3 regions of the Amycolatopsis lexingtonensis genome follow, and region 1 is predicted to be linked to each of the others. Evidence: riboswitches for the same ligand, from Rfam matches in the RefSeq annotation. Region 1 holds a riboswitch; each other region holds the start of a gene.

The links. A riboswitch is a leader RNA that binds a small molecule or an ion and turns the genes downstream of it on or off. The one in region 1 is predicted to bind thiamine pyrophosphate.
Region 2: linked by a shared signal. The riboswitch ahead of thiO (glycine oxidase ThiO) and the one ahead of H4696_RS40745 (thiamine ABC transporter substrate-binding protein) in region 1 are both predicted to bind thiamine pyrophosphate.
Region 3: linked by a shared signal. The riboswitch ahead of thiC (phosphomethylpyrimidine synthase ThiC) and the one ahead of H4696_RS40745 (thiamine ABC transporter substrate-binding protein) in region 1 are both predicted to bind thiamine pyrophosphate.

Annotation. Positions count from the first base shown of each region.
Region 1 is NZ_JADBEG010000001.1:8,728,540-8,732,329, reverse strand. It holds gene H4696_RS40750 (ABC transporter permease) at 1-1,176, opposite strand, end outside; gene H4696_RS40745 (thiamine ABC transporter substrate-binding protein) at 1,155-2,204, opposite strand; TPP riboswitch at 2,226-2,333, opposite strand; gene H4696_RS40740 (4a-hydroxytetrahydrobiopterin dehydratase) at 2,366-2,650, shown strand; gene H4696_RS50960 (hypothetical protein) at 2,725-2,853, shown strand; gene H4696_RS40735 (hypothetical protein) at 3,065-3,391, opposite strand; gene H4696_RS40730 (hypothetical protein) at 3,391-3,790, opposite strand, start outside.
Region 2 is NZ_JADBEG010000001.1:8,152,810-8,156,599, reverse strand. It holds gene thiG (thiazole synthase) at 1-472, opposite strand, end outside; gene thiS (sulfur carrier protein ThiS) at 474-674, opposite strand; gene thiO (glycine oxidase ThiO) at 674-1,747, opposite strand; TPP riboswitch at 1,741-1,846, opposite strand; gene thiE (thiamine phosphate synthase) at 1,878-2,537, shown strand; gene H4696_RS37850 (hypothetical protein) at 2,597-3,328, opposite strand; gene H4696_RS37845 (threonine ammonia-lyase) at 3,476-3,790, shown strand, end outside.
Region 3 is NZ_JADBEG010000001.1:8,163,126-8,166,915, reverse strand. It holds gene H4696_RS37940 (glycoside hydrolase family 15 protein) at 1-83, opposite strand, end outside; gene H4696_RS37935 (hypothetical protein) at 243-386, shown strand; gene H4696_RS37930 (S1C family serine protease) at 623-1,534, shown strand; TPP riboswitch at 1,583-1,704, shown strand; gene thiC (phosphomethylpyrimidine synthase ThiC) at 1,698-3,335, shown strand; gene thiD (bifunctional hydroxymethylpyrimidine kinase/phosphomethylpyrimidine kinase) at 3,332-3,790, shown strand, end outside.

The sequences.
Region 1 (3,790 bases):
CAGGTAGCCGAAGCCGACGGTCACCGCGGACACGCCCAGCGGCAGCATCAGGACGGCGTCCATCGTCTCGCCGAGGCCGCGCGCGGACTTCGCGGGCGATCGCCGCAACGCCACCAGCACGACGGACGCGAGCACGCCGACCACCATCGCGAGCAGCGTCGCGTCGATCGCCACCTTCAGCGAATTCACCGCGGCGTCCCAGCCGGACACCTGCAGCGCGCCCTTTTCGCCGGTGCCGCTCAGCGCGCGGTAACCCGCGATACTCCAGCCGTCCTCAGTGGACACCGACTCGGCGAGCAGCGCGACGATCGGCGTCAGCAGCAGGGCCAGGACGACACCCGCGGCTCCGACACCCCACCACTCGCCGCCTCGCGGCCGCCGCGCTCCGCCGGAACCGGTCCTGGCCCCCTCCTTGCGCCGCCGGGCCAGCCCGCCGGCCACCAGGGCGGCGACCACGGCCGCGAACTGGATCAGGGAAAGCGCCGCCGCGCCCGAAAGGTCCAGGAGGTCGACGGTTCGCAGGTAGATCTCGGTTTCCAGCGTCCGGTAGCGCGCGCCGCCGAGGATCAGGACGACGCCGAAGCTGGTGGCGCAGAACAGGAACACCACGGCCGCGGCGGACGCGACCGCCGGCGCCAGCGCGGGCAGCGTCACCGAGCGGAAGGCCCGCCACGGGGACGCCCCGAGCGCGCGGGCGGCGTCGGCCGTCCGCGAATCCAGCCGCGCCCACAGCCCGGCGACCGTGCGCGCGACGACGGCGACGTTGAAGAAGGCGTTGGCCAGCACGATCGGCAGCACGCCGCCGTCCGGCCAGAGCGCGCGGAACGCCAGCCCGACGACGACCGTCGGCAGCACGAACGGCACCAGCACCAGCGTGCGCGCCAGGCCGACGCCGGGCAGCCGCACGCGGGCCAGCAGGAACGCCACCGGCAGTCCGGCCACGACGGCGACCACCGTCGACGCCGCCGCGCTCGCCACGGTGAACCCGGCCAGCTGCCACGTCCGCGCGTCGCCGAGGACGACGTCGAGCCCGCCCGCGGCGAACCCGCGGCCGACGATCGCCAGCACCGGCCAGGCGAAGAACACCACCAGGAACCCGATCGGCGCCAGCCCGAGCAGCGCCAGGCCGAGACCGCGGGCGGTCGATGGCGGAGTTACTGCACGAGCGTGCGCCATTCGCCGATCCACTTCTCCCGGCCGGCCTGCACCTGGTCCGCCGTCAGCGTCTGCGGCTTCTGCGGCAACGGCGCGACCTGCGCCCAGCCCGCGGGCAGGTCGACGCCCTGGCGCGCGGGGTAGACGTACATGTTGGCCGCGACCGTCGCCTGGAACTGCTGCGACAGCAGGAAGTCGACGACCTTGCGCGCGCTCTCGGTCTGCTTGCCGCCGGCGAGCACCCCGGCGTACTCGACCTGCCGGTAGCAGGTGTCGAGCAGTGCCTTCGTGCGCGGCTTCCCGTCGTCCCCGACCTCGGCGGCCGGCGAAGACGCGTACGACACGACGATCGGCCGCGGCCCCTTGCCGGCGGAACCGGAGAAGTCCTTGGTGTAAGCCTCTTCCCAGCCGCTGACCACCTTGACGCCGTTGGCCTTCAGCTTCGTCCAGTAGTCCTTCCAGCCGGCCTCGCCGTACTTCGCGATGGTGCCGAGGAGGAACGCCAGGCCCGGCGACGCGGTGGCCGGGTCCTCGGCGACCAGCAGGTCCTTGTACTTCGGGTCGGCCAGGTCGTCGTACGACGACGGCGCCGGGATCCCCTTGGCGGCGAAGTAGTTCGTGTCGACGTTGACGCAGACGTCCCCGACGTCGACGGCGGACAGCCGGTGCTCGGGATCGACGGCGTACCGCTGCGGCCCGCGGTCGGCCTCCGGGCTGGTGTAAGGCTCGAAGACGCCTTCGGAGAGCGCGCGAGAGGCGAAGGTCGAGTCGACGCCGAACGCGACGTCGCCGATCGGGTTGGCCTTGGTGAGCACGAGCTTGTTGGTCAGCGATCCGGCGTCGCCCTGCTTGAGCACGGAGATCTTGATGCCCGACTGCTTCTGGAAGGCGTCGAGCACCTCCTGCGGCGCCAGGAAGGAATCGTGCGTCACGAGGGTGACGGTGGGCGTCTGCTGCGTGCCACCATCGCCATCCGACAGCGAGCACCCCGCGGCGACGACGCTGACAACGGCGACGGCCGTCGCGGCGCGAACAGCCCTGCGTTTCATCTACCCCTCCTGCACTTCGCCGGACGAGGAGGAAAGCCCTCCCTTCGCCGGCATGATCCGGTCAGGTGCGAACGGTCGCGGGGTGACCCGCCTCTCAGCCCGGCTGACCGGACTCCCGTGGCAACCGTGCAGCGTAGTCCAGGACGGACGACCATGGAGACATGACGGAAATCTTGAGCGACTCCGAGGCCGACGAACGGCTGGGCGCGCACTGGACGCGGGCCGGCGCGGTGATCTCCCGCGAGGTGGAACTCGCTTCGTTCCCCCAGGCGATCGAGGTGGTGGACCGCGTGGCGGTGCTGGCCGAAGCGGCCGACCACCACCCGGACATCGACATCCGCTGGCGCACCCTGACGTTCCGCCTCAGCACCCATTCGGCGGGCGGCCTGACGTCGAAGGACTTCGCGCTGGCCGCGCAGATCGACGAGGTGCTCTCCTCGCTGTGATCCTGGTTACTCTGGGTGCACTTTTTCGGGGTTTCGACGTCTCTCGGTAAACGACTTTGCTAGGAGGGACGGTTATGACCCAGGCGATCGTGGTCGGCACGGCGGCATTCGCGACGATGGTGGCAGCAGCAGGCGGCGTGCTCTGGTACACCGCCCGGGGCCGCCGTCACCCGGATGCCGGTGAGTTCGATCACAGCCGCTAACAAAGGGCATGATCAGCGCGCTGAGCAGGGCGGAAGTATCGGTTTCGGCCCTAGGAAACGCCATGAACAGCACCGCCGCCCTCACCCCCGCGCAGCGCGCCTGGATCAACGCCCTCGCCCCCGCGGTGGTGCTGATCGCCATCGCTTTGATGGGCCTGCTCGGCTGATCACCGGTACGCCGTCGCTCTGATCGCTCGGAGCGACGGCGTTCTCAATGGATCTGTTCCGGAGGCGGGAACGACGTCGGGGGCTCGTCTCTCGTCGTCCAGTACTCGAGCCCGGACAGGCGGCCTTCGTCGACGAACACGATGAGCCCGCCGCCCGGCACGTCGGCTTCGACCGCCACCCGATCGGTGATCTCGGCCGCGGGAGTGGCGTCGTCGACCACGAGCTCGATGGTCGGGCACCCGCAACCGCACCGGCCGGTCACTTTCGCGGTGGTGGCCTGCTCCCGCAGTTCAGCTGCGCCGGGGAAGTCCCCGGCGAGAAGGACTTCCAGGGTCTCGCGCTCGTTCCGCGTGAGCGGACGGCTCCCCATCAGTAGCGGGACATGTTCGGGATCGCCTTCTCCGCGACCCCGATGAGGTCCTCGACCTTCGCGACGTCGGCTGTCACATCTTCAGCGGTCACCGAAGGTGCCTCGGAAGAGCGGTAGGCGACCTCGTTGCGCCGAACCCGCATCCGGTTGAAGGGACGCAGAAGCTGCCCCAGCGGCGGATCGAGCTGCGCGAGAACCGCTTCGTAGACGGTGATGTGGCCACCGCGGCTCGTCGCACGCAGGCCCTGGTTCTGCAGGATGGCCGCCAAAGCCCGGCGGGCGCCGTCGTACGCCAGCGTGTAGGCGCCTTCCGGATCCGAGTTCAGCAGCTGCCGCGCCGAAACGACGTGTGTACGAGCCCTGGCGAGCTCCCCTTCCGCGGCTTCCCGTGAAGCCGGG
Region 2 (3,790 bases), 580 kb from region 1:
TCGGCGCGCCCAGCGGCATCACCGCGGCGCAGCCCGCCTCCTCCAGGCGCAGCGCGAGCACCGGGTCGTCGTTCGTGTAGGCGAACACGGTGAACCCGTCGGCGGCCAGCCGTTCGGCGGCGTCGAGGGTCTCGAACGGATCCGGGAGCAGCGTCCGGTCGTCGGCGTGCACCTCGAGCTTGATCAGGTCGGTTTCCAGCGCTTCCCGGGCGAGTTGCGCGGTGAGCACGGCCTCGGCGGCCGTGCGGCAGCCCGCGGTGTTCGGCAGCAGCTCGATGCCGAGCCGCTTGAGCAGCTCCAGGACACCGGAGCCGCCTTCGGCGTCGGCGCGGCGCATGGCGACGGTGGTCAGCTCCGTGCCGGAGGCGACCAGCGCGCGTTCGAGCACGGCGAGGTTCGCCGCGCCGCCGGTGCCGATGATCAGCCGGGACGTCAGCTTGGTGGTGCCGATGACCAGCGGTTCTTCGTCCACTTCAGCCTCCCTGGACCGCGGTGAGCACGTCGACGCCCGCGCCCTTGGGCACGGGGGTGGCCGCCCAGTCGGCGCGCCGGACGACGACGCCGTCGACCGCCACGGCGATCCCGGGCCGCTGGCCGCCGGACGCGTCGAGGACGTCGGCGACCGTGGCGCCGTCCGGGAACTCGGTCCACTCGCCGTTGAGCTTGATCTCCATCACACGTGCTCCTTCTGGTGCAGCCGGGCGGGCGAGGCCGCTTCGACGCCTTCGGGTGGCTCCGCCCCGTCGAGCCAGGCGAGGACGGCGGCCGCGGTCACGGGGGCCATCAGCAGGCCGTTGCGGTGGTGCCCGGTCGCGGCGAAGACGCCGTCGTCCAGGACACCGATGTAGGGCAGCACGTCCCGGCTCGCGGCCCGCAGGCCGGCCGCGGTCTCGGCCAGCTCGTACTCGGTGATCGCGGGGAAGACGCGTTCGGCGCCTTCGAGCAGCTCGCGCACGCCGCGCGCGGTGACCGCCCGGTCGAAGCCGGCCTCGTACTGCGTGGCGCCGAGGACGAGCTCCTGGTCGCCGCGCGGCACGAGGTAGATCGGCCGGCCCTCGACGACGGCCCGCACGGTGTGCGGCGGCGGCGGCAGGCAGCCGCGACGCGGCTTCAGCCGCAGGATCTCGCCCTTGAGCGGCCGGACGGCCCCGGCCAGCTGCGGGTGCAGCCGCCCGGTCCACGCGCCCGCGGCGAGCACGACGGCTTCGGCGTCCGGCAGGCTTTCGACGCGCTCGCGCACGAACCGGACGTCGTGGTTGACGCAGGCCTCGTACAGCGCGTTGAGCAGTTTCCGGTTGTCCACGGCCAGGTCGCCGGGCACGTGCAGTCCACTTCGGACGGACCCGACGCCGGGTTCGAGCCGCTTGGTCTCCCGGCTGGTCAGGCGTTCGGCCGCGCGGCCGATCGAGTGCAGGTAGCCGGCGAGGATGTCGAGGTGCCCGGCGTCGGCGCTGTCGAACGCGACGACGAGCGTCCCGTGCTCGGCGAGTCCGGGGTCGACGCCTTCCTGTGCGAGGTCGCTCGCGAAGCCGGGCCAGCGTTTCAGCGAAGCTTCGCCGAGGCTGAGCACGTCTTCTTCGCCGGGCCAGGCCTCGGTGACCGGGGCGAGCATGCCCCCGGCCAGCCAGGACGCACCGCCGCGAGCGGGCTCGGGATCGTGGACGGTGACGTCGTGGCCCGCCTTCGCGGCACACCACGCCGCGGACAGGCCGATCACGCCGCCGCCCACCACTGCCAGGTTCGTCATGGAATCACGCTCCCTGCGCCGGCATGACCCGGATCAGGTTCCACGGTCGGAGCGGCAGCTCCCTCTCAGCCCGTGCCTCGGGCTCCCGTGCGGACCCGTCCACCCTAACTCGCGATGTACGGTCGCCGCTATGCCCGCCCTCTCCGGTGACAAGATCCGCGCGCGCCTCGACGCCGCGCGCCTGTACCTGTGCACGGACGCACGCACTTCCCGCGGCGACCTCGCTTCGTTCGCCGACGCGGCCCTGGCCGGCGGCGTCGACGTGATCCAGCTGCGCGACAAGACCGGCGCACTGGAGGCCGCCGGCGAGATCGCGGCGCTGGAGGTGCTGGCCGAGGCGTGCGCCCGCCACGGCGCCCTGCTGTCGGTGAACGACCGGGCGGACGTAGCGCTGGCGGTCGGCGCGGACGTGCTCCACCTCGGCCAGGACGACATCCCGGTCCCGCTGGCCCGCCGCATCCTCGGCGACGACGTCGTCATCGGCCGCTCGACGCACTCGGTCGACCAGGCCCTCGCCGCGGCTTCGGAGCCGGGCGTGGACTACTTCTGCACCGGCCCGTGCTGGCCGACGCCGACGAAGCCGGGCCGCCACGCCCCGGGCCTGGACCTGGTGCGCTCGGTCGCTTCGGCGGCCCCCGACCGCCCGTGGTTCGCGATCGGCGGCATCGACGGCGACCGCCTGCCCGCGGTGCTGGAGGCCGGCGCGTCCCGGATCGTCGTCGTCCGCGCGATCACCGAGGCCGAGGACCCCGAGGCCGCCGCCCGCGCCCTCCGCTCCCGCCTCGCCTGAGCAAGTCCGTGAAGGCCTCCTTACCGGCGTTTTTGACCGGTAAGGAGGCCTTCACGGCTTTACGGGGTCGGGGTGGTCGCCGCGCCCTGGCTGGTGGGCGGGGTCGTCGTGGCCGGGGCCGAGGTTGACGGCTGCTGCGTCGACGTGCTCGGTGTCGTGGTGGGGGTCGGCGACGACGTCGTCGGGGCCGTCGACGTGTCCGACGGGGTCGTGGTCGTCTCCGTCGGAGACACCTGGGTGTCGCTCGTGCCGGTGGTGGGCGTCGTCGACGGGGTCGTATCGGTGTGGCCACCGCCGCCGAAGATCTTGCCGATGCTCGTGCCCGTGCCGCCGCCGATCTGGGTGCCCGTCGCCGACTCGAAGCCGACGATCGCCAGGATCGCCACCGCGAACGCCGCCACGCTGGTGCCGATGATCAACGGCCAGCGCAGTTTCCGCAGCCGCGACGGCCCGCCTTCCCCGGGTTTCGGCAGCTGGACCGTGGGTTGTTCGGTGATCGGGATTTCCCCCGGTTCGACGGAACCTCGCCGCCGGATCCCCGACGTCGCCAGCACCCGGGCCTTGAGCGCCGCTTCACGCGTGCGTTGCAGCGAGCGCAAGTACAGCTCGCCGCCGACCGTCGACACCACGCTCGCCACGCCCGCGCCGACCACCGTGCCCGCCACGCCGAGCGTCGAGCCCAGCAGCGCCGCGGTCACCGCCGCCAGCGCCGCCGCCGCCACTTGCGCGATGCGCAGGCCCGACTTTTCCTCCGTCTTTCCTTCGGAAGCCGCTGAATTCTCCTTTGTCATGATCCCGATCCGGTAGTCCGTCTTCTCCCCTTGTCCAACGCTTAAGGCGCGCGAGGAACTCCCCGCGTTGCCGCGGCGTGAGGAGGGCCACTCTGTCCGTCCACAATAGACACTCCGGATCGAACGATTTCTTGACATACTCGGCACATGGAACTGGTGACGATCTCCGACATCGAGGCCGCCGCGAAGCGCGTCGACGGTGTCGCCGTGCGCACGCCCCTGCTGCTCCAGACGTGGGATCCCCGCGGCACCCTGTGGCTCAAACCCGAGAGCCTGCAACCGATCGGCGCGTTCAAGGTGCGCGGCGCGTTCAACGCGATCGGCTCCCTCGACGACGCGGCGCGCGAACGCGGTGTCATCGCGTACTCGAGCGGCAACCACGCGCAGGCGGTCGCGTACGCGGCGCAGCGGTACAGCGTGCCCGCGGTGATCGTCGTGCCGGACGTCGCGCCGCGGATCAAG
Region 3 (3,790 bases), 570 kb from region 1:
GCCTCGCCCTGGGCCGCCGCGATCCCCGGGATCAGGCCGGTGACCAGCAGCCCGGCGAGGGCGCCGAAGATGAGTTTGCGCATATCAACCCCACAGAAGATCGCTTCTGCACCGTTACAGAAGCGCTTTGGGAGTCTGCCGCCGAATCTTCACCGGCGCATGGTCCGATCCGGTGAACCACTGACCGTCACTGGTCCGGTAATCCGCTTGCCCAGCGTGTCCGGCTCGCGCACGCTCGGGCGATGCCGAACCTGCTCGCGACCATCGCCGGTATCGAAGCCGGCGTCGCATTCTGGGGGCTCACGGCGGTGTTCGGCCTGACCGCGGTGCTCGCCGCTTCCAAGTGGCGTAGGACATCCTGCGCTTCGCGGGCGAGCTTTTCCTGATCTACCTGGGGATCAAGGCGCTGTTCTTCCGGAGTTCCGGCGAGGAGAAGGAGATTCGGCCCGGCGCGGGCTTCCGCTCCGGTCTCGTCACGAACATCGGCAACCCCAAGGCGGGCTGTTGGTCGGCTTGGCGTCACCGTGGCTCTCGAGGGCTGAGTTCACCAGCAGCGAACGGACTTCCCGCTCGACCGGGCGCACACTTGTAGTACCTGCAACGGTGTAATCGAGGTGCCCTCATGGAAGACGCGATGGACGCCTACTCGCGCGCGGTCAGCACCGTCGCCAAGACCGTCACCCCGCACGTCGCCGGGGTCCAGCTCGCGCGCGGCAGCGGCTCGGCCGTCGTCTTCGCCGACGACGGTCACCTGCTCACCAACGCCCACGTCGTCACCGACCACCGACGCGGCGTTGCGACCTTCGCCGACGGCAGCGAGGTGCCCTTCGACGTCGTCGGCGCCGACCCGCTGTCGGACCTCGCCGTGCTGCGGGCGCGCGGCGAAACGCCGTCGGCCGCTCAACTCGGCGACGCCGACCGGCTCGTCGTCGGGCAGCTCGTCGTGGCCGTCGGGAGCCCGCTCGGGTTCTCCGGCACCGTCACCGCGGGCGTCGTCAGCGCGCTGGGCCGGGCCCTGCCGGTGCGCCACGGCCGCGCCGGGCGCGTGATCGAGGACGTCATCCAGACCGACGCCGCCCTCAACCCCGGCAATTCCGGCGGCGCGCTCGCCGACTCCGCCGGCCGCGTCGTCGGCGTCAACACCGCCGTCGCCGGCGTCGGGCTCGGGCTCGCCGTGCCGATCAACGCGACCACCCGCCGGATCATCGACACGCTCGTCGTCGAGGGGCGGGTGCGGCGCGCCTACCTCGGCGTCGTCGGCGTGCCCGCGCCGCTGCCGGACGACGTCGCCGAGCGCACCGGGCAGAGCGCCGGGCTGCGGGTGCGCGAAGTCGTCTCCGGCGGCCCGGCCGACCGCGCGGGCCTCAAGGCGGGCGACCTCGTGCTGACCGTCGGCCGCACCCGCGTCTCCGACGCCCAGGGCATCCAGCGGCAGCTGTTCGCGGAAGTGATCGGCACCGCACTCCCGATCACCGTGCTGCGCAACGGAGCCATGGTCGACGTCTACGCCACACCCGCCGAACTGGTCGGGTGAGGTGACCTGACTTGAGTATCGCGCGTCGGCGTGGCATGGTCGGGGTTACAACACCAACGCGGGAGCTCGCGCCATGGCGGGCTGAGAGGGTGACTTGCGTTTCGCAGGCGTCACCGACCGCATGAACCTGACCGGGTAATGCCGGCGTAGGGAGTGAAAGTCGTTGACGACATTGGAAAACAATGCTGCCGTCTCCGTGACGACCGGGCCGATCACCGGCTCGCGCAAGGTGTACCACCAGACCGAATCCGGGCTCCGCGTGCCGGCTCGCCGGATCGATCTGTCCAACGGTGAGCACTTCGACGTCTACGACACTTCGGGCCCATACACCGATCCCGAAGCGGACATCGACGTCCACAGTGGACTGCATCGGCTGCGGGCCGGCTGGGCCGACGGGCGGGAGCACAACACCCAGCTCGGCTGGGCCAAACAGGGCGTCATCACGCGGGAAATGGAGTACATCGCCGCGCGCGAACGGGTTTCGCCCGAATTCGTGCGGGACGAGGTGGCCCGCGGCCGCGCGGTGATCCCGGTCAACCGCAAGCACCCCGAGTCCGAGCCGATGATCATCGGCAAGAACTTCCTCGTGAAGATCAACGCCAACATGGGCAACTCGGCCGTCTGGTCGTCGGTCGAGGAAGAGGTCGACAAGATGGTGTGGGCGACCCGCTGGGGCGCCGACACGATCATGGACCTCTCCACCGGCAAGCGGATCCACGAGACGCGCGAGTGGATCGTCCGCAACTCGCCGGTCCCGGTCGGCACCGTGCCGATCTACCAGGCGCTGGAAAAGGTCGACGGCGAACCGGAAAAGCTGTCGTGGGAGGTCTACCGCGACACCATCATCGAGCAGTGCGAGCAGGGCGTCGACTACGTCACCGTGCACGCCGGCGTGCTGCTGCGCTACATCCCGCTGACCGCGCGGCGCGTCACCGGCATCGTCAGCCGCGGCGGGTCGATCATGGCCGCGTGGTGCCTGGCGCACCACCAAGAGTCCTTTTTGTACACGCACTTCGAGGAGCTCTGCGAGATCCTCCGGCAGTACGACGTCACGTTCTCCCTTGGCGACGGCCTGCGCCCGGGCTCGATCGCCGACGCCAACGACCGCGCCCAGTTCGCCGAGCTGGAAACCCTGGGCGAGCTGACGCACATCGCGCGCTCGCACGACGTCCAGGTGATGATCGAAGGCCCCGGCCACGTGCCGATGCACAAGATCAAGGAGAACGTCGAGCTCGAAGAGAAGCTCTGCGGCGAGGCCCCGTTCTACACCCTCGGTCCACTCGCGACGGACATCGCCCCGGCGTACGACCACATCACGTCGGCCATCGGCGCGGCCCAGATCGGCTGGTACGGCACGGCGATGCTGTGCTACGTCACGCCGAAGGAGCACCTCGGCCTGCCGAACCGCGACGACGTCAAGACCGGCGTGATCACGTACAAGATCGCCGCGCACGCCGCGGACCTGGCCAAGGGCCACAAGTACGCGCAGGAGTGGGACGACGAGCTGTCGAAGGCGCGCTTCGAGTTCCGCTGGAACGACCAGTTCAACCTCTCGCTCGACCCGGACACCGCGCGCTCGTTCCACGACGAGACGCTGCCCGCCGAGCCGGCCAAGACCGCGCACTTCTGCTCGATGTGCGGGCCGAAGTTCTGCTCGATGCGGATCACGCAGGACGTCCGCAAGTACGCCGAGGAGCACGGTCTGTCCACTGTGGAGGCCATCGAGGCCGGCATGGCTTCGAAGTCGGCGGAGTTCACCGAGTCCGGCGGCAAGGTCTACCTGCCCGTGGTGCAACCGTGACACCGCACACCGCCCTCACCATCGCCGGTTCCGACTCCGGCGGTGGTGCGGGCATCCAGGCCGACTTGAGGACGTTCTTCGCGAACGGCGTCCACGGGCTCGTGGCGCTGACCGCGGTCACCGTGCAGAACTCGTTGGGCGTGCAGGGTTTCACGGAGATTCCGGCCGACGTCGTGTGCGCGCAGATCAAGGCGGTGGCGTCCGACATGGGCGTCGACGCGGCGAAGACGGGCATGCTCGCGACGGCCGAGATCATCCGCTCGGTGGCGAAGACCCTGGACGAGCTCGGCCTGGACTTCCCGCTGGTCGTCGACCCGGTGGCGGCGTCGATGACCGGGCATTCCCTGCTGCGTGAGGACGCGCTGGAGGCGATCCGCACGGAGCTGTTCCCCCGCGCGACGCTGATCACGCCGAACCTCGACGAAGTCCGGCTCCTGACCGGGGTTTCCGTCACG